3 regions of the Streptomyces sp. NPDC031100 genome follow, and region 1 is predicted to be linked to each of the others. Evidence: riboswitches for the same ligand, from Rfam matches in the RefSeq annotation. Region 1 holds a riboswitch; each other region holds the start of a gene.
The links. Region 1 has a riboswitch for ZMP and ZTP ahead of ACZ5DS_RS30825 (glycine hydroxymethyltransferase). Riboswitches for the same ligand answer to the same signal wherever they lie in the genome.
Positions count from the first base shown of each region.

Region 1 (7,736 bases):
GCCTTGGAGGGGGCGCCGGACTTCGTCCTGCCCGGCTGCGTGGTGCCGAGGACGCGGTCGATCAGGCCCGCCACCTCGTCCATCTCCGCGATGCCCAGGCCGCGGGTCGTGAGGGCGGGGGTGCCGATGCGGATGCCGGAGGTGTACCAGGCGCCGTTCGGGTCGGCCGGGATGGCGTTGCGGTTGGTGACGATGCCGGACTCCAGGAGGGCCGCCTCGGCCTGGCGGCCGGTGAGGCCGTAGGAGGTGGCCACGTCGATCAGGTTGAGGTGGTTGTCCGTGCCGCCGGTGACGAGGGTCGCGCCCCGGCGCATCAGGCCCTCCGCCAGCGCGCGCGAGTTGTCCACGATGCGCTGGGCGTAGTCCTGGAAGGCGGGCCGGCGGGCCTCGGCGAGGGCGACGGCCTTCGCGGCCATGACGTGCGGGAGCGGGCCGCCGAGCACCATCGGGCAGCCGCGGTCGACCTGGTCCTTGAGGGAGTCGTCGCACAGGACCATGCCGCCGCGCGGGCCGCGCAGGGACTTGTGGGTCGTGGTGGTGACGATCTGGGCGTGCGGGACCGGGTCGAAGTCGCCGGTCAGGACCTTGCCGGCGACGAGGCCCGCGAAGTGGGCCATGTCGACCATCAGGGTCGCCCCGACCTCGTCGGCGATCTCCCGCATGATCCGGAAGTTCACCAGACGCGGGTAGGCCGAGTAGCCGGCGACGATGATCAGGGGCTTGAAGTCGCGGGCCTGGGCGCGCAGGGCCTCGTAGTCGATCAGGCCGGTGGCCGGGTCGGTGCCGTAGGAGCGCTGGTCGAACATCTTGCCGGAGATGTTCGGGCGGAAACCGTGGGTGAGGTGGCCGCCGGCGTCCAGGGACATGCCGAGCATGCGCTGGTTGCCGAAGGCCTGGCGCAGCTCGGCCCAGTCGGCCTCGGAGAGGTCGTTGACCTGGCGGGCGCCGGTCTTCTCCAGGAAGGGAGCCTCGACGCGGTCGGCGAGTACGGCCCAGAAGGCGACGAGGTTGGCGTCGATGCCGGAGTGCGGCTGGACGTAGGCGTGCCGGGCACCGAAGAGCGCCTTGGCGTGCTCGGCGGCCAGGGACTCCACCGTGTCGACGTTGCGGCAGCCGGCGTAGAAGCGGCGGCCGATGGTGCCCTCGGCGTACTTGTCGCTGAACCAGTTGCCCATCGCCAGCAGGGTGGCCGGGGAAGCGTAGTTCTCGGAGGCGATCAGCTTGAGCATCTCGCGCTGGTCGTGCACCTCCTGGCCGATGGCGTCGGCGACCCGGGGCTCCACGGCGCGGATGACGTCGAGGGCGGCACGGAAGGCGGTGGACTCGGTCGACAGGGGCTGCTCTGGCATGGGGACCTCCGGACGGCGTGCGTACAGCGTTCACGTTCGGCCCAGGCGCACGGCACTGTTTTCCCACTGGGCCGCTCCCCGATGGTCCGTCCCATCCCAGCGCGCCAGTCACGGCCCGTCGATCAGCCTACCGGGCGCGTCGGATCGCGCAGGTCCCGCGTCCACCATGCGAGCGAGGATAAGAAGGGGGGTGCATCCCGACTCTCTGGCCCTCTGGAGTTCCCGTGAACGCTACGGAGACGCTCATCGCCGCCGCCGACGCCCACAGTGCGCACAACTACCACCCGCTGCCGGTGGTCATGGCCACCGCGGACGGAGCCTGGATGACGGATGTCGAGGGGCGGCGCTACCTCGACCTGCTGGCCGGGTACTCGGCGCTGAACTTCGGCCACGGCCACCGGCGGCTGGTGGAGGCGGCCAAGGCGCAGCTGGAGCGGGTGACGCTCACGTCGCGGGCGTTCCACCACGACCGGTTCGCCGCGTTCTGCACCGAGCTGGCCGCGCTGTGCGGCATGCAGATGGTGCTGCCGATGAACACCGGCGTCGAGGCGGTGGAGACCGCGGTGAAGACGGCCCGGAAGTGGGGGTACCGGATCAAGGGGGTACCCGCCGAGATGGCGAAGATCGTGGTCGCGAGCGGCAACTTCCACGGCCGTACGACGACGGTCATCAGCTTCTCCACCGACCCCGAGGCGCGGGCGGATTTCGGGCCGTACACACCGGGCTTCCAGATCGTGCCGTACGGCGACCTGACCGCGATGCGGGAGGCGCTCACCGAGAACACGGTCGCGGTCCTGCTCGAACCGATCCAGGGCGAGTCGGGGGTGATCGTCCCGCCGGCCGGTTATCTGCCGGCGGTGCGGGAGCTGACCCGGGAACGGGACGTGCTGTTCATCGCCGATGAGATCCAGTCGGGGCTGGGCCGGACCGGCCGGACGTTCGCGTGCGAGCACGAGGGGGTCGCACCGGATGTGTATGTGCTGGGGAAGGCGCTGGGCGGCGGGATCCTGCCGGTGTCGGCGGTGGTGTCGAGCACCGAGGTGCTCGGGGTGTTCAGTCCGGGTGAGCACGGGTCGACGTTCGGCGGGAATCCGCTGGCCTGTGCGGTGGCGCTGGAGGTGATCGCGATGCTGCGCACGGGCGAGTACCAGGCGCGGTCCGCAGAGCTAGGCGAGCATCTGCACCGGGAGCTGGGCGCCCTGCTCGGCACCGGCACGGTGACGGCGGTGCGCGGGCGCGGGCTGTGGGCCGGGGTCGACATCGCGCCGAGGGTCGGTACGGGTCGGCAGGTGTCCGAGCGGCTGATGGACCGGGGTGTCCTGGTGAAGGACACCCACGGCGTGACGATCCGGATCGCACCCCCGTTGGTGATCAGCAAGGAGGACCTGGACTGGGGTCTCGCCCAGCTGCGGGCGGTGCTGGAGGTCTAGGAGTGTCCTGGAGGATCACGTGGGGCAGGAAGCGGGCGTACTCGTCGGTGATCAGGCCCGAGGACTCGCGGATGCCGAGGCCGGCCGGCTCGTCCAGGACGACCCAGGCGCCGAGGACGACGTGGTTGCCGTCGAAGGCGGGCAGCGGGGCGAGCGCCTGGTAACAGCAGGGCTCGTCCCGTACGACCGCGGGTGCGCCGGGCTCGTGGACGGTCACGCCCGCGCCCTCGCGGCCCAGCAGGGGCTTGGCGACGTAGCCGGCCGAGCGCGCCAGCTCGCGGGGGCCGTCCAGGTAGGCGGGCAGCAGGTTCGGGTGGCCGGGGTACAGCTCCCAGAGGATGGCGAGGAGGGCCTTGTTGCTCAGGAGCATCTTCCAGGCGGGTTCGATCCACAGGGTGCTGCCGGTGCCACCGCCGTTGTCCAGGGTGTCGAGGACGTGCCCGGCGAAGGCGTCGGTGGTGAGCCACTCCCACGGGTAGAGCTTGAAGATGCTGCGGATGAAGCGGAGCCTGTTGTCCACGAAGCGGCCGGAGAGGGTGTCCCAGCCGATCTCCTCCATGGAGATCCAGTCGGTGGCGAGGCCGGCCTGTTCGGCGGTCTCCTTCAGATAGGCGACCGTCATCAGGTCCTCGCCGAGTTCGTCGGCGGAGGAGTGCGCGAAGTGCAGGGGGCTGCCCGGCGGGAGCAGTCCGGCCTGTTTCCGCCAGGCGTCGACCAGGCGTTCGTGCAGGGAGTTCCACTGGTCGGCGCCGGGGAAGCGCTCCTCCATCCAGAACCACTGGGGTGAGGCGGCCTCGACCAGGGAGGTCGGGGTGTCCGCGTTGTACTCCAGCAGCTTGGCCGGGCCCGTGCCGTCGTACCGCAGATCGAACCGGCCGTAGACGGAGGGGAGTTCGGCGCGCCGCCGCCAGGCCTCGGTGACGGCCTCGGCGATGCGCGGCTCTGTGATACCGAGGTCGGCGAGACGGTCCTTCGCCACGATGTGCTCGGCGGCCGCGAGGCACATGCGGTGCAGTTCCTCGACGGTCTCCTCCAGCGCCTCGACCTCCTCCAGGGTGAAGACGTAGTAGGCGCTCTCGTCCCAGTAGGGGCGCAGTTCGCCGTCGGGGTGGCGGGTGAGGGGATAGACGAGCCCCTGCTCCTCGACGGTCTGCTGCCAGCCGGGGCGGGGGGTGGTCGTACGGCGTTCCATGGGACTGCTGCTTCCGCTCAGCCGCCGGAGCTGCCGTGGCCGCCGCCGAAGCCGCCGCGGTGGACACTGTGGCTGTCGCCCGAGGAACCGTGCGAACCGGAGCCGGAGCCGGAGCCCCTGCTCGGCTTGGTGAAGGAGCCGCCCTTGACCCAGGAGCCCTTCTTCTTGCCGCCGTAGTACCAGGCGCCGTTCACGGAGGCCTTGGTCGTCTTGCAGTTCTTGTCGGAGACGACCTTGTAGCCCTTGGTGAGCTGGTAGCTGTTCCGGTCGACGCAGCGCTTGTCCGGGTCGGACGAGCAGGCGGTCAGGGCGGTGGCCAACAGGCCCATGCCGCCGAGGATGACGGTGCCCGAGCGAAGTCGTCGGCGTGCGGTGGCCATGATGGTGTCTCCCCCGATGGCTGGCTTGCCCGTTGGCTGGCTTGTTTCCGGCGGTCAGCCTAGAGAACGGTGAGAGCGGGGGCCACGGCGGGTTGCGGGTTCGCCCTCCCCCTGAAGTCACTTCGCGCTCTTTGGGATGGTGTGTGCTGCGCTTTGAACATACGGTCAGCACGCTTGCTGCAGCTCACATGGACTGCATGATTCCTTCGCCTCGAGTCATGTCGAGCGCGTCAAGCAGAGCGGCTGAGCGTGTTCAGCAGAGCCGCGCCGCGCTCCGCGTCGTCGATGCTGACCGCGAATTCCGCCCCATTTCTCCGGGTGCGGATGACGAGGCATTCTCCGCTCCGCAGCATGACCGTGGTGCCGAGACCACTGAGCCGGTAACCCCAGCCTCCGACCTGTGCGGGGGTGCGGTTCTCGGCGCGGGCCGACTCGATCTCCTGGGCCGGCCAGCGCCGGGCGGGCCAGCCGAGCGGTCCGAACGCCACTTCCAGGCCGCGCTCCGATGCGCGTGCCTGAACGGTGGCACAGCCGGCCACGGCCAGGGACGTGAGCGCGAACGGGGCGACCAGGGCCCACAGCGGGCCGGCCGCGGCGAGGCCGCTGACCAGAGCGACGAGGGCCGCCACCGCCACCAGGCCCGCCACCGCCGCCACCAGCTGGAGCCAGGGGTTGGTGATGCGGGAGAGCCACACCAGGCGCTGCCCGCGCGGGATCTCCAGAACCGGGCGGGAAGGGTCCTGCGCGTCGGGCGCAGCGGAGGCCGCTACGCGCGAGTTCACCAGCCATCCGACGACTCCGGCGGCGACGGCCGCCGCGGTGAGCGTCACGACGATCCACGCCGTTGGCTGGCGGGCCTGGTGCCAGTCCGTGTGGTCCAGGTTCGCGCGGACGACGGATGCTTGTGCGCCGCCGAGAAGGATGCCCCCCGACAGCACGGCGGCGGCGGTCCACGCCCGCGACGTCCTGCGCGCGGGGTCTCCGGCCCGCCGCTGGGCCACGAACACGATCGCGGTCAGGGCCAGCCAGATCAGGGCGGGAAAGAGGGATGCCACCCAGAGGGGCATGGACCCGTCCGGGGTGTCCTGCCCGGATCCCCAGTGCGTGGCCAAGCGGTCCGGCAGCCGTCCGCGGGCGGCCCAGGGCAGGGCGGCGATCAGCCCGGCCGTACCCACTGTCCACAACCCGGCGCTCCAGCGCGCTCCGCGCCTGGCCCTGGTGCCGTCGTTCACGGTATCCCCCTGATCATCTCGATGAGATCGGTCCTGCTGTAGCCCCGTCGTGCCGCCTCGGTCACCAGCGCGTGCACCTGGTTCAGAAGCCCGGAGCGCTCGTCGGCACCTTCTGCCACGGTCACGCCCCGGCCTCTGCGGAACTCCAGCAGTCCGTCGTCCCGGAGGCTGCGCAGCCCCCGCAGGACGGTGTTGACGTTGACGTCCAGCGCCTGGGACAGGTCGCGTGCCGACGGCAGGCGGTCTCCCGGCCGGCACTCACCCTCGGCGATGGCGCGCCGGATGGCCCCGGCCACCTGTTCGTGCAGGGGGCGGGTGCTTCTCTTGTCCAAACGCAGCAACATGGTGCTACTGAAGATAGCACCATGCGCTTCAGGTGGGGAGGGTGGACCTACGGACGGACTGTGTGAGAGCGGGTGCGGAGGCCGCCACGATTCCCCCTTCGCCTAAAGTCACTCCGTGCTCTTTGGAATGGTGTGTGCCCTGGCCGCGGCGGTCTGCTTCGGTACGGCGACGGTGTTGCAGGCGGTCGCCGCACGGGAGGCCGGTACGGGCGGGGGCGGCGAGGCCGCGTTGCTGCTGCGGGCGCTCAGGCAGTGGCGGTATCTGGCCGGGCTCGCGCTGGACGGACTGGGCTTCCTGTTCCAGATCGCGGCGCTGCGCTCGATTCCGATCTACGCGGTCAGTGCGGCGCTGGCGGCGAGTCTGGCGGTGACGGCGGTGGTCGCGGCGCGGCTGCTGGGGGTGCGACTGACCGGCACGGAGTGGGGCGCGGTGGGCGTGGTGTGCGCCGGGCTCGCGATGCTGGGGCTGGCAGCCGGGCCGGAGGGGGAGCAGGCGGGTTCGGACACCCTGAGGTGGGCGATGCTCGCGACGGCGCTCTGCATGCTGGTGCTCGCCCTGCTGGGCGGGCGGCTGTCCGGGCGCCTGCGGGCGCTGGTGCTGGGCCTTGGGGCGGGTTTCGGGTTCGGAGTGGTGGAGGTGTCGGTCCGCCTGATCGACTCGCTGCACCCGGCCGATCTGCTCACCAACCCGGCGGCCTACGCCCTCCTGCTCGGCGGAGGCGCCGCCTTCATCCTGCTGACCTCCGCCCTGCAGCGCGGCTCGGTGACGACGGCGACGGCCGGCCTGGTGATCGGCGAGACGATCGGCCCGGCGGCGGTCGGCGTGATCTGGCTCGGCGACCGGACCAGGGAGGGGCTGACCTGGCTGGGGGTGCTGGGGTTCGCGGTGGCGGTGGCCGGGGCGCTGGCGCTGGCTCGGTTCGGGGAGGCGCCGGTGGTGGCCGAGGAAGGCTGAGCACCCACGGCACCACTGCATGCCCAACGGCGGGATGCCTCTACTCCATCACTCCCCGTCCGCCGCTCCGGTCCGCCACGTCCACCGCCATCATGCCGACGCATTCGTCGAGGGCCGCGTGCAACGGCACTACAAGAGCGGCGAGTTCGGCGTGCGATGCCTCACCCGCCTCCAGTACGGCGCCGACGACTGCCACCAGGACGGCGGCGGTCTCCAGGGCATGCGCGTCGGCCAGCGTCTGGAGGAGACCGCCGGGGCGCGCAATCACGAACGCCTCCTTGCCGGTGACTGGGTCGACGCCAAGGCTGCGGGGGTGCCATGCGCTCATACGGCGGCCTCCCACGGGACGTAGTAACGCCGCTCTCGTTCGTCACGCTCGCGTTTCTTTCCTAACGGCAGTGGTAGGTAGTGGTTGGTAGTAGTACTAGGTAATGCGCAGTGGAGAGTGGCGCTCTACGGTCAAAACGTGGACAAGATCAGCCCCGACTCGCCGCAGTACGTGTACGAACAGTTGGCCGCGATCATCGAGCGGAAGATCCGTTCCGGCGACTACCCGCCCGGCACCCGACTGCCGGGAGAACTGACGATGACGCACGAGTACAAGGTCGGTCCGGGTACCGTCCGCCGCGCTCTGGACATTCTTCGGGACAGGGGATTGGTGGTGACGGTACGTGCACGTGGGTCGTTCGTGGTCGACCCCCTGCCGCCCTCCCCCGCAAACCCCCAGCCCTCTGCCTAGAGGCCCCACAGGGAGTCGAATACGGCTACCACTGCCGCAGCTGGACCAGCCACTACAAGGTCTACACGGCACAGGGGCACAGCCTTCTCCGCCGTCAACTACGAGGACGGCTGCC
Region 1 covers NZ_JBVIGN010000012.1:176,098-183,833, forward strand. The annotation lists gene ACZ5DS_RS30825 (glycine hydroxymethyltransferase) at 1-1,349, opposite strand, end outside; ZMP/ZTP riboswitch at 1,382-1,471, opposite strand; gene rocD (ornithine--oxo-acid transaminase) at 1,574-2,779, shown strand; partial or broken gene ACZ5DS_RS30835 (glutathionylspermidine synthase family protein) at 2,790-3,971, opposite strand; gene ACZ5DS_RS30840 (hypothetical protein) at 3,989-4,351, opposite strand; gene ACZ5DS_RS30845 (DUF1648 domain-containing protein) at 4,582-5,583, opposite strand; gene ACZ5DS_RS30850 (GntR family transcriptional regulator) at 5,580-5,927, opposite strand; gene ACZ5DS_RS30855 (DMT family transporter) at 6,055-6,882, shown strand; gene ACZ5DS_RS30860 (hypothetical protein) at 6,923-7,150, opposite strand; gene ACZ5DS_RS30865 (GntR family transcriptional regulator) at 7,349-7,621, shown strand.

Region 2 (7,736 bases), on a different contig from region 1:
GTCGTCGGGGTGCAGCCAGATCGTGGCGCCGGTCAGGTCCGCGAGGGCGGGGGCGGCATTGATGTGGTCGTTGTGGGCGTGGGTGCACACGATGGCGGTCAGCCGGCGGTCGTCCACGGCCTCGGCGATGGCCTCGGCGTCGTGGGCGGCGTCGATGACGATCACTTCGCGTTCGTCGCCGACGATCCACACGTTGTTCTCGACGTCCCAGGTGCCGCCGTCGAGGGTGAACTGCCCGGTGGTGACGAGGCGTTCGATGCGCGTGGTCATCACAGCACCACCACCGAGCGCAGCACGTCGCCGTGGTGCATCCGCTCGAACGCCTTCTCCACCTCGTCGAGTTGGATCGTTTCGCTGACGAAGGCGTCCAGCGGCAGGCGGCCCTGGAGGTGCAGGTCGATGAGCATGGGGAAGTCCCGGGAGGGCAGGCAGTCGCCGTACCAGCTGGACTTGAGCGCGCCGCCCCGGCCGAAGACGTCCAGCAGCGGCAGGTCGAGCTTCATCTCGGGAGTGGGGACGCCGACGAGGACGACGGTGCCGGCCAGGTCGCGGGCGTAGAAGGCCTGCCGGTACGTCTCCGGGCGGCCGACCGCCTCGATGACGACGTCGGCGCCGAAGCCGCCGGTCAGCTCGCGGATCGCCTCGACCGGGTCGGTCTCCTTGGAGTTGATCGTGTGGGTGGCGCCCAGTGTGCGGGCCTTGTCCAGCTTGCGGTCGTCGATGTCCACGGCGATGATCCGCGCCGCGCCGGCGAGGTTCGCGCCGACGACGGCCGCGTCCCCGACGCCGCCGCAGCCGATGACGGCGACGGAGTCGCCGCGGCCGACGTTGCCGGTGTTGATCGCGGCGCCGATGCCGGCCATCACCCCGCAGCCGAGCAGCCCGGCCACGGCCGGGGAGACCGCCGGATCGACCTTGGTGCACTGTCCGGCCGCAACCAGCGTCTTCTCCGCGAAGGCGCCGATGCCGAGCGCCGGGGAGAGTTCCTGCCCGGTGGCGGCGAGGGTCATCTTCTGCTTCGCGTTGTGGGTGTTGAAGCAGTACCAGGGGCGGCCGCGCAGACAGGCCCGGCAATTCCCGCACACGGCACGCCAGTTGAGGATGACGAAGTCCCCGGGTGCCACATCGGTCACGCCGTCGCCGACCGACTCCACGACGCCGGCGGCCTCGTGGCCGAGCAGGAAGGGGAACTCGTCCGAAATTCCGCCCTGTTTGTAGTGCAGGTCGGTGTGACAGACACCGCAGGCCTGGACGCGTACGACGGCTTCACCGGGCCCCGGGTCCGGGACCACGATCGTCTCGACCCGTACGGGCTCGTCCTTCCCCGGTGCGATCACGCCGCGGACTTCCTGCGCCATGGCCTGGCCTCTTTTCCTCGATGTGCCTTCTGAGCCGACCCTACGCGCGGGAGATCGATAGCGGCACGGACCACGACGGCGGCCGTGGCTCTTTCGGCCGTCGTTCCTGATCCGCCCGGTGTTCGACGCGCCCGCGTCGGCCGCGCTTGCCGTTGCAGCCGGGGCGGAGGAGTCTCGGAGGTGGGGCGCGTGCGGTCTGCTCCCGCCGGGCCGCGGGCGCCTGAAGGAGGTCAACCATGGGCACCGCGACAGGCTCCACCTTCGACACCGAGACACTGCGTCGGGGCATAGAGGGGAACACGGGCAACACCCTGCTGGCCCTCTACGCGGACGACGCGGAGATCCGCATCATCGACCGCAACACCCAGCCCAGCCAGCCCAAGGTCCTGCACGGCCGGCGCGAGATAGCCGAGCTGCTCGACGACATCTACAGCCGCGACATGACGCACAAGCTGGACCAGTGCGTCATCCAGGGTGACCACGCCGCTTACTCCGAGTCCTGCGAGTACGCGGACGGCACCCGTGTCCTCGCCGAGTCCATGATCACTCTGCGGAACGGGAAGATCGCCGAACAGATCCTGATCCAGGCATGGGACGAGTAGGAAGGAAGGTCGCGAGGGTCCAGGTCACCTCCCGGCTGACCTGGACCTTCTCGGCCCGGGCGGCCCTGGGGCGGGCGCGGGGGACGCGCCCTCGGCGGCCAGGACCAGTGTCCGCAGCAGGTCGGCAAGCGTCCGCCGTTCTTCTACGGTCAGTGCTGCGAGCAGCGCGCCCTCACCCGCGTCCTCCGCTGCCGCATGCGCCTCGAAGGCGGCGTGCCCGGCCTCGGTGAGCCGTACCCGCACCCGCCGGCGGTCGCCGACAGCACCTCGTACTGCCAGTGCTTCAGGCCGTCGGAGGATGTCCCGGCGGACCTGGGCGGTGTGCCACGTGCCGGTCCATCGATGAACTCCTCGCTGCAGCACGTGAGTTGAGCATCGCCGATCGCTGGGGAGGTGCGGCGGGGCTGCGCATCGATGTACCGCAGGCTGGTCACGGACAACCACTTCGCCGAGCGGGCGACCGCAGCCACGCTCTACGCGGCGGCGCTGCGGGCCGGGGAGGGCGGCGCGGACGGTCTGCCGGCCCGCGAGGCGCTCCGGCACCTCGGCGACCACGACCGTGACGCCGGCGCCCACGAGCCGGCCGGGGAGCGCCGGCGCCGGGCCACCGCGCTGGGCGCCCGGGCCGGAACGGTGCCCGGCACCCGCTCCCAGCAGCTGCTGCTGGCCGTGCCGGCCCGGGACGCGGGTGAGGAGGCAGGCGCCGTGGCGCTGGCGGCGGAGATCGTCCGCCGGGCCGGGGCCATCGGCGCGGACCGGCCGGCCGCCCAGGCGGACGCCTTCCTCGCCGGGGCGGGCCCCATGGTGCCCGGGGCCCGCGGACGCGGCCCAGGGCCTGTCCGACGGAACAGGTCGGAGAAAGGAAGCGGCGCCAAGTCGGCGCAGGTGAGCGGGCCTGGTGCGGCCGGCTGATGGGCGTGCCAGGTCCCGCGTCTCCGGCATGATCCGCCGGACAGGCCCTGAGCACCGCCCGGACTCTCGGCTAGGCTGTGGGAGGGCCGTGACTGGCGCTGAGGTGGAGTACCACCGGGGAGCGGCCCGTGGTCGATGCCGCGCGCCTGGGCGATGAAGGTCAACCAGCTCAGGAGTGCAGATGACACAGGCCCGCCTCATGGACGGCACCGCCCTCGCCCGCCGCATCGTCGAGGAGACCGCGAAGAAGGCTGCCGATCTCACCGAGCGGACGGGCAGCGCGCCCTGTCTGGCCACGGTCCTGGTCGGCGAGGACCCGGCGTCCGTCACCTACGTCCGCATGAAGCAGAACCGTTGCCGCAAGGCCGGCATCGAGTCCCGTCACGTGGCGCTGCCCGCCGCCACGACCACCGCCGAACTCGTCGGCACCCTGCGGGAGTTGTCCGCCGACCCGGCCGTGCACGGCATCCTGCTCCAGCACCCGGTGGGCGACCACATCGACGAGCGGGCCGCGTTCGAGGCGATCGCGCCGGAGAAGGACGTGGACGGCGTCACCTTCGCCTCGTTCGCGACGATGAGCTTCGGCCTGCCGGGCTTCGTCTCCTGCACGCCCGGCGGCATCATCCGGCTGCTCGACGAGTACGACGTCGATCCCGCCGGGAAGCGGGCCGTGGTGGTGGGCCGCAGCGCGATCCTCGGCAAGCCGGTGGGCATGCTGCTGCTGGCCAGGGACGCGACCGTGACGTACTGCCACTCGCGCACCCGGGACCTGCCTGCCGCGGTCCGCGAGGCGGACATCGTGGTGGCCGCCGTCGGCCGACCGCGCCTCATTCGGGGCCAGGACATCAAGCCGGGCGCGGTCGTCGTCGACGCGGGCTACAACCCGGGCAACATCGGCGACGTCGACTTCGCATCGGCCGTGGAGCGGGCCTCGCTGATCACGCCGGTGCCGGGCGGCGTCGGCCCGATGACGATCGCCACGCTACTGGAGCAGACCGTCGACGCCGCCGCCCGGCAGCTCGGGGTGTGATCAGCGCACTCGTCAGCGCATCCAGGCGCTGTACTCCATGACGTCCCCGGCCTGGACTGCGTACTCGGGCTCGTCCCGGGTGAAGGTGGTCTCCAGGCCGAGGACGGCGCCGGTGCGGGGATCGAGGATCAGCATGCGCCGGACGCCCCCACCCCCGTACGCGTATGCCTGCCCCGGGCGGCCGAGCCGGTCCGTCACCTGCCCGACGGGCCGCAGCCCCTCGGCGTCCGCCAGGACCCGGACGAGGGCCGCCGACTCGTGGGCGCCGAGGGTCCAGTGGTCCAGCAACTCCTTGACGGCGTCCAGGAGTTCGGGGGTGCGTAGAGAGTCGGTGCCGACGGTCTCGGCAAGGTAGGCGCGCAGGGCGGCCGGATCGTGCGGCGGGCGTGCCTCGGGCGGGGCGTCGCTCCAGCTCGGCGGGTAGGTGGTCCGGCCGAGGACGTGGCCGTCCGCCACCACGCGCGGGTCACCGCCCTCGTCGGTGACGACCGGCCGGCCCGGACGGCGCGGGTCGGTCGCGACGACCAGCTCCGTGCGGCTGTCGTCCTCCCGCCAGCGCACGACCCGCTCCTCGGGAAGGGTGACGGGGGGCTTGCCGTCGGTCATGCTGAGGCTCCACGACTGCACGTGCGTGCCTTTGCGCAGACTCGGCGAGCCGTCCTGGGCGGCCGCCGCGGCAAGGCCGACCAGCTCCTTCAGGGGTACGGGCGTGGAGTGGGCCCGGACGGTCAGCGGGCGGGGCGCGGCGAGGGCGGGCGGGGTGCCAGGGCCGCCGAGCAGCGCGGTGAGGGCGGTCACCAGGACGACGGCGGTGGCGGCGAGGCCCCACAGCAGCCGGGTCCGAGGGGCGATACGGCGCCGTGGGCGGTCCTCGTGCAGCAGCCGCTCCAGCCGCCGCTCGGCGCGGTGGTCCAGCGGCCCGTCGCCGAAGTGGGGGCCGTCGGTGGGCACCGGGTTGGCGCGGCGCAGGAGTTCGAGTTCGTCAGCCATGTCGGTCGTCCTTGCAGGCGGTCGCGTCGGCGGAGGCGGGCGCGGCTGCCACAGCGGGCCGCATCCGGTCGATCTCGGCTCTGAGGCGGCGCCGGGCCCGGTGCAGGCGCATGGCCGCCGCCCGTCTGCCGCAGCCCAGCGCGACCGCGATCTCGTCGGCGCCGAGTTCCTCCCACGCCGCGAGGCGCAGCACCTCCCGGTCCGCCGGGGGCAGCCGGGCCAGGGCGTCGTGCACCCAGGCGCCGGGGGCCTCCGCGTCGGGGCTGTCCACGATGTGCCGGCCGTGCGCGGCCTCGTCGTTGCCCAGCCGGTCCACCAGCCGGCGCCGCCGTCCGTAGCCGCGTACCGCGTTGGCCAGGCAGTTGCGTGCCACGCCGTACAGCCAGGGCAGCGGCGTCGCGGGCAGGTCGGCCCGGCGGCGCCAGGCCACCGTGAACACCTCCGCCACCACTTCCTCCACCTCGTCGGCCCGCCCCTGAAGTCGTCTGGCGACATAGCGGCTGACCGCCCAGTAGTGCTCGCGATAGGCAGCGGCGAAGATCTCGTCGTTGCTCATGTTCGGTTCGTGTCCGGCACCCCCCGGATCGTCACACCCTTCTTCCGTGATGCTCCTCGCGTCGTCCGAGTGTGACCCGGGGGCCGGGCGCGGACACAGGCGGGGCGTGAAGAGGATCCAAAACATCAGGGCCATCAGGGCCGTGCGGTGGCTGACGACCACCGATCACAAGACGATCGGAACGCTCTACTTGGTCACAGCGTTCGCGTTCTTCCTGGTCGGTGGCGTGATGGCGCTGCTGATGCGCGCCGAGCTGGCCCGTCCGGGCCTGCAGATCATGTCGAACGAGCAGTTCAACCAGGCGTTCACGATGCACGGCACCGTGATGCTGCTGATGTTCGCGACGCCGCTGTTCGCCGGTTTCGCGAACTGGATCATGCCGCTGCAGATCGGCGCGCCGGACGTGGCGTTCCCGCGGCTGAACATGTTCGCCTACTGGCTGTACCTGTTCGGCTCGCTCGTCGCGGTGGGCGGCTTCCTCACCCCGCAGGGTGCGGCCGACTTCGGCTGGTTCGCCTACTCCCCGCTGTCGGACGCGGTCCGCAGCCCGGGCATCGGCGCCGACATGTGGATCATGGGTCTGGCCTTCTCCGGCTTCGGCACCATCCTCGGCTCGGTCAACTTCATCACCACGATCATCTGCATGCGTGCCCCCGGCATGACCATGTTCCGCATGCCGATCTTCGTGTGGAACGTGCTGCTGACCGGTGTGCTGGTCCTGCTCGCCTTCCCGGTCCTGGCGGCCGCGCTGTTCGCCCTGGAGGCGGACCGCAAGTTCGGCGCCCATGTGTTCGACGCCGCCAACGGCGGAGCCCTGCTGTGGCAACACCTCTTCTGGTTCTTCGGCCATCCAGAGGTGTACATCATCGCGCTGCCGTTCTTCGGCATCATCTCCGAGGTCATCCCGGTCTTCTCCCGCAAGCCGATGTTCGGCTACATGGGTCTGATCGCGGCGACCATCGCGATCGCGGGTCTGTCCGTGACGGTGTGGGCGCACCACATGTACGTCACCGGTGGTGTGCTGCTGCCGTTCTTCTCCTTCATGACGTTCCTGATCGCCGTACCGACCGGTGTGAAGTTCTTCAACTGGATCGGCACGATGTGGCGCGGCAGCCTCTCCTTCGAGACGCCGATGCTCTGGGTGATGGGCTTCCTGGTGACGTTCGTCTTCGGCGGGCTGACCGGGGTGATGCTCGCCTCGCCGCCGCTGGACTTCCCTACCTCCGACACCTATTTCGTGGTGGCCCACTTCCACTACGTCATCTTCGGCACGGTCGTGTTCGCGATGTTCGCGGGCTTCCACTTCTGGTGGCCGAAGTGGACCGGCAAGATGCTGGACGAGCGCCTCGGCAAGATCACCTTCTGGACGCTGTTCATCGGCTTCCACGGCACGTTCCTCGTGCAGCACTGGCTGGGTGTGAACGGCATGCAGCGCCGGATCCCCGACTATCTGGCGGTCGAGGGGCTCACCACGCTCAACACGGTCTCGACGATCTTCTCGTTCCTGCTCGGCTCCTCCCTGCTTCCGTTCTTCTACAACGTGTGGAAGACCGCCAAGTACGGCGAGCCGGTCGGCGTGGACGACCCGTGGGGCTACGGCCGGTCGCTCGAGTGGGCGACCTCCTGCCCGCCCCCGCGGCACAACTTCCGCTCGCTCCCGCAGATCCGCAGCGAGTCGCCGGCGTTCGACCTGCGCCATCCGCAGGTGGCGCCCAGGGAACGGGAGTTGACCGCTCGATGAGCACCGGGGACGAGCGGGCCCTGGTCCAGGAGATCGAGGGCCATCTGCTGCTCGCGGCCGCACGGGAGGAGGGCCGTGCGGCGGCGACCCGTGCGGCCTCCCGCCTCGGCTGGCTCACCGACACCCAACGGGAGGACCTGGAGCGGCACTTCGAGACGGAGTACCTGTCCCTGGCCCGCACCTCGTGGCGGCGCACCGCCGACCGCGCCGAGGAGTTGCGGCACACCTACGAGGCCAGGTACCGGGCACTGCGGCAGCGGCTGGTGGCCTGGTGCGTGCTGGGCTGCGCTCTGCTGGCGGCGACGAGTCTGCTGGTGCTCGCCGCCGCCTAGGTGTGGCTCTGTTCACTCTCCTGCACGTGGTGGTACCAGCGTCGGTGCACCGCAGGTTCGACGCACAGGACGGCGGCGCCTGCGATCGTGCCGACCAGCAGGGCGGACCCACCGCCGCCGTTCAGCACCGCGCCGAGGCAGGCGGCGGCAATGGCCAGCGGGCGCAGCAGGGTCAGCGGGCCGAGACCGACCACTATCGCGAGGGTGCTGGCGCG
Region 2 covers NZ_JBVIGN010000007.1:239,305-247,040, forward strand. The annotation lists gene ACZ5DS_RS21420 (MBL fold metallo-hydrolase) at 1-270, opposite strand, end outside; gene ACZ5DS_RS21425 (S-(hydroxymethyl)mycothiol dehydrogenase) at 270-1,358, opposite strand; gene ACZ5DS_RS21430 (nuclear transport factor 2 family protein) at 1,595-1,960, shown strand; gene ACZ5DS_RS21435 (hypothetical protein) at 2,375-2,872, shown strand; ZMP/ZTP riboswitch at 2,951-3,031, shown strand; gene ACZ5DS_RS21440 (bifunctional 5,10-methylenetetrahydrofolate dehydrogenase/5,10-methenyltetrahydrofolate cyclohydrolase) at 3,054-3,902, shown strand; gene ACZ5DS_RS21445 (CU044_5270 family protein) at 3,915-4,892, opposite strand; gene ACZ5DS_RS21450 (RNA polymerase sigma factor) at 4,885-5,448, opposite strand; gene ctaD (aa3-type cytochrome oxidase subunit I) at 5,498-7,189, shown strand; gene ACZ5DS_RS21460 (hypothetical protein) at 7,186-7,521, shown strand; gene ACZ5DS_RS21465 (hypothetical protein) at 7,518-7,736, opposite strand, start outside.
Region 2: linked by a shared signal. The riboswitch ahead of ACZ5DS_RS21440 (bifunctional 5,10-methylenetetrahydrofolate dehydrogenase/5,10-methenyltetrahydrofolate cyclohydrolase) and the one ahead of ACZ5DS_RS30825 (glycine hydroxymethyltransferase) in region 1 are both predicted to bind ZMP and ZTP.

Region 3 (7,736 bases), on a different contig from region 1:
GCCGTGAGCCACGGCAGCCGGGTGGGGATGTACTGGTCGTTGAGCGGCGGGTGTTCGCCCATCTGCAGGTCGAAGAGGGTCTGCGGGTAGACATCCTCGGGTGCGATCCAGTTCAGGAAGCGGTTGAGCCGCTCGATCGAGTCGTCGCGGGTGCCGTCGAGCTGGATGATCAGGCCGATCTTGCCCTTCGCGAGGTTGTTGAGCTTGAGCAGCGTGAAGAGATCGCGGTAGTCGAGGTCGCGAAGGAAGTCCGGGCCGCCCTCGCCCGTGTGCTCGGCCAGGAAGAACTCGCCGTAACGGCGCACCAGGGACTTGAACTTGTCGGGGTCCTCCGTGAAGAGGTCCCAGTCCCAGGCGATCGCCCTGGTCAGCACCTGGGCCGGCGGCTCGGGCAGGCCACGGAACCAGTAGCGGGTGACCACGCCGAAGTTGCCGCCTCCGCCGCCGGTGTGTGCCCACCACAGGTCCTGGAGTGCGCGTTCCGGGGAATCCTTCCGCGCCACGGTGACCTCGGCGTGCGTCCGGTCGCGTACCGTGACCACCTCCACGGCGTACAGGTAGTCGACCGTGAGGCCGTGCCACCGGGAGAGCAGACCGAAGCCGCCTCCCGAAATATGGCCGCCCGCTCCGACGGAGTAGCACGAGCCGCCGGGCACGGTGAGACCGTAGCGGCGGTACAGCTGGGTGACGGTGTGCCAGTTGGTCGCGCCCGCCTCGACGCAGTACGCCTCCATCTCGGGGTCGTAGTAGACACCGTCCATGGTGCTGACGTCGATGATGACGGCGACGTCGTCGCCGCAGACGAAATTCTCGTAGCAGTGCCCGCCGGAACGGACCGTGATCCGGCCTGGCGGCGAGGCGAGGACCGCCGTGCCGGCGAGGTAGGTGTTGAGAGCGGCGACCACGTCGGCGGTGCCGGCGGCCACCACCACGTAGTCGGGGCTGGCGACCCACCGCTGGTTGAATCCCCGGCGGAGCGCCTCGTAGCGCGGGTCGCCCGGTCCGACCTCGGTCGGGCCGGCGGGCCGGGGGCGAAGGGTCTCGGCGGGCATGGCAATACCTCCACGGCAGGCACCAACGATCGGTCACTGGAGGTTAGATCGCCGTCACTCTTGGTGACTCCGCCGTTCGGGTGAGGGCCATGGAGGTATGGGGGCAGAACACCATTCGCCCTGTGCGCTCTCTCACGCCGGGCGCGCCTGCTGCCCGCAGGCTGGACAGCCGCAGTCGAGTGGGCAGGGCCAGCCGACCCCGCCCACCCGCATGGTGGTCCTGGTCGGCTGCTGCTAGGAGGTCTGGGCCTTGTCGTACAGGGCCTTGACGTCGTTGCCGAAGTACGGGCCGAACATCCGGTTCGGCAGGAACGTGTAACCGAAGCTGTTCACGGAGACCTGCAGACCGGTGCCGGTCGCCTCGCTGAAGCCGGTGAACCAGGGGCCGCCGCTGGAGCCGCCCGTCATGTTGCAGCCGAGGCTGTGGTCCTGCGAGAAGAGGAAGTCCTTCGAGCTGTTGCCGCTGCAGTAGATGAGCTTCGTACCGTCGTACGGCGAGGCGGCCGGGAAGCCGAAGGAGTACATCTGCTTGTTGTAGCCGCCGTTGAACTGGATGCCCTGCGCACCGACGACCGAGGTGAGCTTCTTGCCGTTGAGCGGGGCGACCACCGCCGCGCCGACGTCGTAGTTGATGTCCTCACTCGCCTCCCACTGCGGGGTGGTGAGCGTCTTGGCCGCGGTCCACTGGCCGTACGGCGCGTTGCCGTTGTTGTACGCGGGCACGAAGACCCAGTTGGTGTGCCAGCTGCCCTGATACTTCACGCAGTGTCCGGCCGTGATGACGGTGCTGGCGTTCTGGCTCGTCACGGCGTCGCCGGTGCAGGACGCGGTACGCCCCTGGAACGTGAAGAACACCCGGCCCGACGTCGTGATGACGGCCCCGCCGCCGGTCCACGGGCCACCTGCCTGCGGGAAGGAGGCCGGGGCGGCGGTGGGTTCGACCGTCGTCGCCTGCCTCTCGGTCCGGGAAGCCTTCAGGCTCCTGGCGGCCTTGGAGGTCAGCAGCAGATCGAGCGGGGTGGCGCTGCGCATCCGCTCGGGCGTCCAGAAGGTGCGGGACTTGTGCTGTTCGGCTGCAGAGGCGGTACGGGCTGCCACCGAGTGCCCAGAAGTGGCTTCAGGGGTGGCCGCGTTGGCGGCACCGGCGTCGACGAGGCCGCCTGTGAACAGGGCACCAACGGCCAGCAGAATTCCCGTTGTTGTGCGATGGCGTCTCACGCATGTCTCCTTCTGCCGTGCCCGGACTGATCGGGTCCGGGCAGGGTGGGGGAACGAAGAGCGGTGCGGATAGACGTGCGTGGGGCAGAGTGCCATGGAATCAGTGCGTTGTCAGGAGCGCGTCAACGACGGGGTGAGTGGGGCGCAGATGTACCGGTCGGATGACGGGCTTTGGGGGGAGCAGACGTGCGAGGCGTCACCAGGGGACGACCGGCGCGTTGACATGGCGGGCGCGCAATGCCCGTCTGTTGGGTCGAGACGCGTCGTGCCATGGTAAAAGCGCTTCGAAGGATCTATATGATCAAGTCTTCCCGGATTGCGGCCATCACGCTTCTCGCTGTTGGCGGCCTCGGCCTATCCGCGTCCAACGTTTCGGCAGCCGCCCCTCGCTTCGACGCTCTTCCGGTGGGTGGCCTGGTTCCTGGCCCTACGCAGTTCCTGCCGCCGCCCACGGGTGACAACCCTGATGAGTCGCTCACCGGTGGAGTCCTGTACAACCCTGCGGATCCCATCAGCTTGGGGCCGCTCAACGTCGCCGTCCCTGCAGTGGGCCTGCTGTAGGTTCGGCCCGGGCGCGCCGCCGTTCCAAAGGTGGAAGACGACCATCGGCTGCTTCAGATCTTCGCTGAGGTAGCCGAGAGTCTTTCCGGACAGAGGGTTGCTTCCTCCGAAGAGCACAGAAGGAGCACCGAACTCCGCAGTCGCGTCCGCCCATGTCCGCGTATAGCGAGGCCATGCCGTACTCGTAGTTGCGCCCAGGGACGTGCAGGCGTTTGTGGCCTGTCCTCGGGAGTCGTCACCCTTTAGGGTGGCTGAGGGCCGTGACTGGCGCTGAGGGTGGAGTACCACCGGGGAGCGGCTCGGCCGTCATGGTCTGTGCCGCGCGTCTGGGCGATTCACTGTGACGCTCAGGAGTGCGCGTGGCCGGTCCCGTTGCGATGAGTACGGCCGACATCGATGGCCTGATCGATGACGTCGTCCGGTCCAGTGGCCGGATTACCAGGGCCGTCGTCGGCCGGACCGATGCTGAACTGCGAGCCCCCTCGCGGCTCGAGGGCCGGACGCGTGGCCATGTGCTCGCCCATGTGGCCCACTCCGCCGACGCTTACGTGTGGCTGCTGCGCCTGGCCCGTACGGGCGCCGAACCGGGGCCGCGCAGGGGTGTGGCCGCCCTGGTGCAGGCGATGGAGGAGACCGCCGCGCTGCCCGCCGCCGAACTCGTCGCCGAGGTACATGACCGCCTGGCGCAGCTCGTGGCGGAGTCGAAGGACATGCCTGCGGCGGCGTGGGACAGCATGGTCACGGCCCTGGCAGGCTGGCGGCACCCGGCCCGGTACACCCTCCAGCGGTGTCGGCGGGAACTTGAAACCCACCACCTGGACCTGGACTTCGGCTACCGCACGACGGACTGGCCGGACGCGTACGTCTCCTGGGCACTCGATGACACGCTCGCCGCACTCAAGGCTCAAGGCTTCGCCGTTTCCTCGGTCGAAGCGGTCGATCTCGGCCGGTCCTGGGAGCTCTGCACGGATGGCCCCGCGATCGCCGGCCCCGGACACGCACTGCTCGGCTGGCTCAGCGGCCGGACTTCCGCCGCCGGGCTCGTATCCGACCATCCGCCGACAGTTCTGCCGCGTTTGCCGGCCTGGCCGCAGCCGCCGTCCCCGGGTTGGGGGCGCGCCGACGAAGGCGGCAGTGCATGAAGCACGTCGCACGACGCACAGCCGCGCGCTGCACCCGCCTCGGCAGTCATGGTGGTTCTAGCGGCAGGAGCCGGGGCAGAGCTGTTTTCGCGGAGCCCCCGCACGGGCGGGCAGTGCGTCGCCGTTGTGGTGACGATCCGTCGCGTCCCCACCGGCGCCCGGCGCGCCCGCCGGCCCACCCGATCTTCCGCAAGGACCTGAGCCTCCGGGCGCCCGGACACCGAGGCCTTCACCCTGCACGGCCAGGACCAGCGGGCGGCTGCCCTCTTCGCCGTACGGCTCGTCCGGCTCGGGCACGACGGCCTGGCGAGCAGCCGATGTCCACGAAGCCTTCGCCAGGGCTCCGCTCTGTGATAGTCACTGCTCCCCGGTACAGCAGCCGCGCCCAGGCGCAGAGCCCGTGACCGCGTCCAGGCGGCAGAAGCAGGACGCCTCGATCGGTACGTCCGCCATCGCTGCGGCGATCTTCAGCTGCTGGGCCACGATCTGTGCCTCTCCCTCCTTGCCGAGCCGCACGAGGCACTCGTGGAGGCCGTGCAGGGCCCAGACGTTGCCCGGGTGCTGCAATGCGCGCGGCAGCGTGTCGTCGAGTCCGAGGTCGGCGCGATAGACGGCTTCGGCCTCCGCGACCAGGCCCTGTTCGAGGAGCAACGCGCCGTATGCGTGCCGGGTGGGCTGCATCCACCCCCACGGCTCGTCGTAGGGAAGGCCGTCGTCCAGCTCGATCGACCGACGCAGTGCCGCGAACGCCGATTCGTACTTCCCCTTGCGGTAGTCCAGCTCTCCGTCCAGCATGTGCGCGGCGATCGCCAGGATGTCCGAGCAGGTGTTGTTGAACAGCATCCGTGTCTCCGGGACCCGGGCGACCGCGTTGCGGAAGAGCTCACGTTCCGCCTCGGCCTCGTCGATCCGGCCCGTGGCCGAGAGAGCGACCCCGCGCGCGTACCGCAGCATTGCCGTGGTCACGCAGTACAGCTGCGCGTCGGCAGGTGTCGGAAGGATGAGGATGTCGTCCCAGCGGCCGAAGCGGATGAGCACGTGCACCCGCATCGCCAGGAAGCCCTCGAGCCAGTCGGCCATGGGCGGGCTGTCCATGCGCAACAGTTCCTCGGGCACGGCCGCTTCGAGCCGGTCCGCCGTTTCGATCGCGTCCTGGAAGCGTCCGAGGAACATCGCGCCGTAGATCTTGAAGTGGTAGTTGTGACACCGGTACAGGGTGTAGAAGTTCATCGCCCCGGCCCTGGCGTGGAACTTCTCGTCGGCCGCGATCGCCTCGGCGTTGTCGGAGATCACCCGGCGGTAGTCACCGCAGAGCACTTCCAGGTGCGACGGCATGTGCTGGAGGTGGCCCGCGTCCGGCACCAGACCGCGCAGCCGGTCACCCACCGGCAGGGCGACCTCGGGCGTCGGGGACATCTCCATCAGGTGGATGTACAGGTGGAGCAGGCCCGGGTGGCGCGCGCCCGCCTCCGTGGCCATCGCCCGTTCGAGCACCGCCTTGGCCTCGGTGGTGCGCGAACCCGGGGCCGGCCTGCCCGTGCGGATGTCCCAGAGCTTCCAGGGCGTGAGATTCATCAGGGCGTCGGCGTACAGGGTGGCCACGTCGAGGTCGTCGGCCGCCAGTCGGTGGACGTCCCGCATGCTGTCGGCGTAGGCGACGTTCCACACGGAACAGTCCTCGGCGGCCGGGGCCTGGACCCGCGGATAGCGGGCGTGCAAGGCACCGATGAGGGCCTGTTCGACCGGGGCGGCGCCGGCAGCCTTCGCGTGTGCGCGCTGCACGGCGGCATGCGCACGCTCCACCGTCCGCCCCAGGTCCTGCTCGTCGAAGGACTCCCAGGGCTTGTTGTAGTTGGGGCCGAGCGCGTAGGCCAGGCCCCAGTCGGCCATGGCACAGTGGGGATCCGCCGCTGCGGCGGCCTCGAAACAGCGGACGGCCTCCTCGTGGTTGAAGGCGTACGTCCAGTTCAGCCCGCGGTCGAACCACGTCTGCGCCTCGGAGGACGACGTCGTCACGCGCCGGCCGTGGCTGCCGAGGTCGTAGTAGGGCATACGAGCTCCTCAAGGCTGAGGCCAGCCGTTCCCGTTATGGGGATGACAAGACGGTGGCCGGTGCAACGACCCTAGCGAAGCCCGGCGGAGATTCCGCCCATTCATGCAGGGTTGTCGAAGCCGTCAGGGGGATGGTGTGGACAGCCCGCGCAGCACAGGGTCGTGTGTGAGGTGAGATGCCCGTCGAGGACGGCGACTTGCAGTGCGGCAAGAACTCCCCTTCGTTTACTGCCGTATACGTCTCCCGCAGCAAGGCGGCGACGGGTATGTCGGCTGCGGCGAACGACGGGCGGACAAGGCTCCCGGGTCCTGGCTCAGGGGTAGAGGTGCGCGGACCCGCAGGCCCGCCGTCTCACCGGTCAGATCCGTCAACGGCAGCCGCATTCCGCGGACTTCTGCATGCCGAGAGCTACCCGTGCCGTGCCCCCCATCCCCGCGGCGCAGGGGGCACGGTGCCGGCCGCCCGCCGGGGGTCAGCGGTTGTCGTGGAGTTCCTGGTGCATCTGAGGCTGGTCGTCCTGGTCGTGCTTGAGGGCGTACTCCTCGACCTTGTTGAACGCCTTCGACGCCTGGCCCAGGATCGCATCGTAGGGATTGGTCCCGACGGCCTTCTGGGCGGTGCCGCCGAGGGTGCCGCCGAAGGTGTTGCTGACGAGGCTGTGGCCGGCCGACGCGATCTTGGCGCCCGTGTCGAGGGCGGCGTTGCGCGGGATGCCGGCCATGTCGGCGTACTTGTCCCCGAAGGCCTTGCGGACCATCGCGACGAACGGATCGTAGGCCGGCGGGGGCACCATCTCCCGCTTGTAGAACTTCAGGGCCTGCTCGGTCATGAACTTGCCGTCGTCGCTCTCCTTCCACTCCTTCTCCCGCTCGATCCTCCACATCCGGTCGACCAGGTCGACGTCCTTGGGCATCAGCCACTTCTCCGGTGTGCCGAGGTAGTGGTTGACGTAGTGCCAGGCGCACATGAAGCCCTTGCGGTCCTCGTCGGAGACGTGCACACCGAGGTTTCTCAGCGCCTCGAGGATCTGGACGCTGAAGACACAGATGGCGCCGGCGGTGTACTTCTGCGAGACCGGCTCGCCCCACTTGGCGTAGTCCCACTCGCCGCTCTTCTTGTGCAGCTGCCGGACCGAGGCGTGAACCAGGCGCACCTTGGTCACGGTCGCCGCAAGGGTGCCGTTGCGCAGGGCGCCCCTGTCGCCCATGCCGATGAACAGGCGAGAGGACTGCGCCAGGCGCCGTCCCGGACCGTCCACCCCGCCCAGACGCCCGGTGGAGCGCAGGGTGAAGGCGCCGGTGGGGGACAGATACGTACCGATCAGGCCGACCGTGCCCTGCAGCATGGACGCGTCCCCGTGATGGTGGTCGAAGAAGCCCTCCGCGGCCTTGACGTCCGCCTCGCTCCAGCCGGGCGGCTCGGCGGTCGCCTCCTTGAGGAACTCCGCCAACTTCGGGGGCAGGCCCGACAGGTCCTGACCCGGTTTCAGGGTTCCGATCGTGCGGAACAGGCCGTTGACCCCGTCGACCTCCTTTTTGTCGATCAGATCGGACACCAGCGTGTCGGCGGGCGGATCGCCGGCCTGGTTCGCGGCCTCCATCTCGGCTTCGACGCTTTCGACCGTCATCGCCATGAGTGTGTCTCCGTTCTTCGAGGATGGGAGGGCGGGGAGGCACACCCGGTGCCGCCCCGCGACATGGCTGTGGGGCA
Region 3 covers NZ_JBVIGN010000014.1:248,827-256,562, forward strand. The annotation lists gene ACZ5DS_RS33995 (FAD-binding oxidoreductase) at 1-1,052, opposite strand, end outside; gene ACZ5DS_RS34000 (trypsin-like serine peptidase) at 1,287-2,270, opposite strand; ZMP/ZTP riboswitch at 3,082-3,170, shown strand; gene ACZ5DS_RS34005 (maleylpyruvate isomerase family mycothiol-dependent enzyme) at 3,209-3,973, shown strand; gene ACZ5DS_RS34010 (tetratricopeptide repeat protein) at 4,331-6,025, opposite strand; gene ACZ5DS_RS34015 (oxygenase MpaB family protein) at 6,499-7,653, opposite strand.
Region 3: linked by a shared signal. The riboswitch ahead of ACZ5DS_RS34005 (maleylpyruvate isomerase family mycothiol-dependent enzyme) and the one ahead of ACZ5DS_RS30825 (glycine hydroxymethyltransferase) in region 1 are both predicted to bind ZMP and ZTP.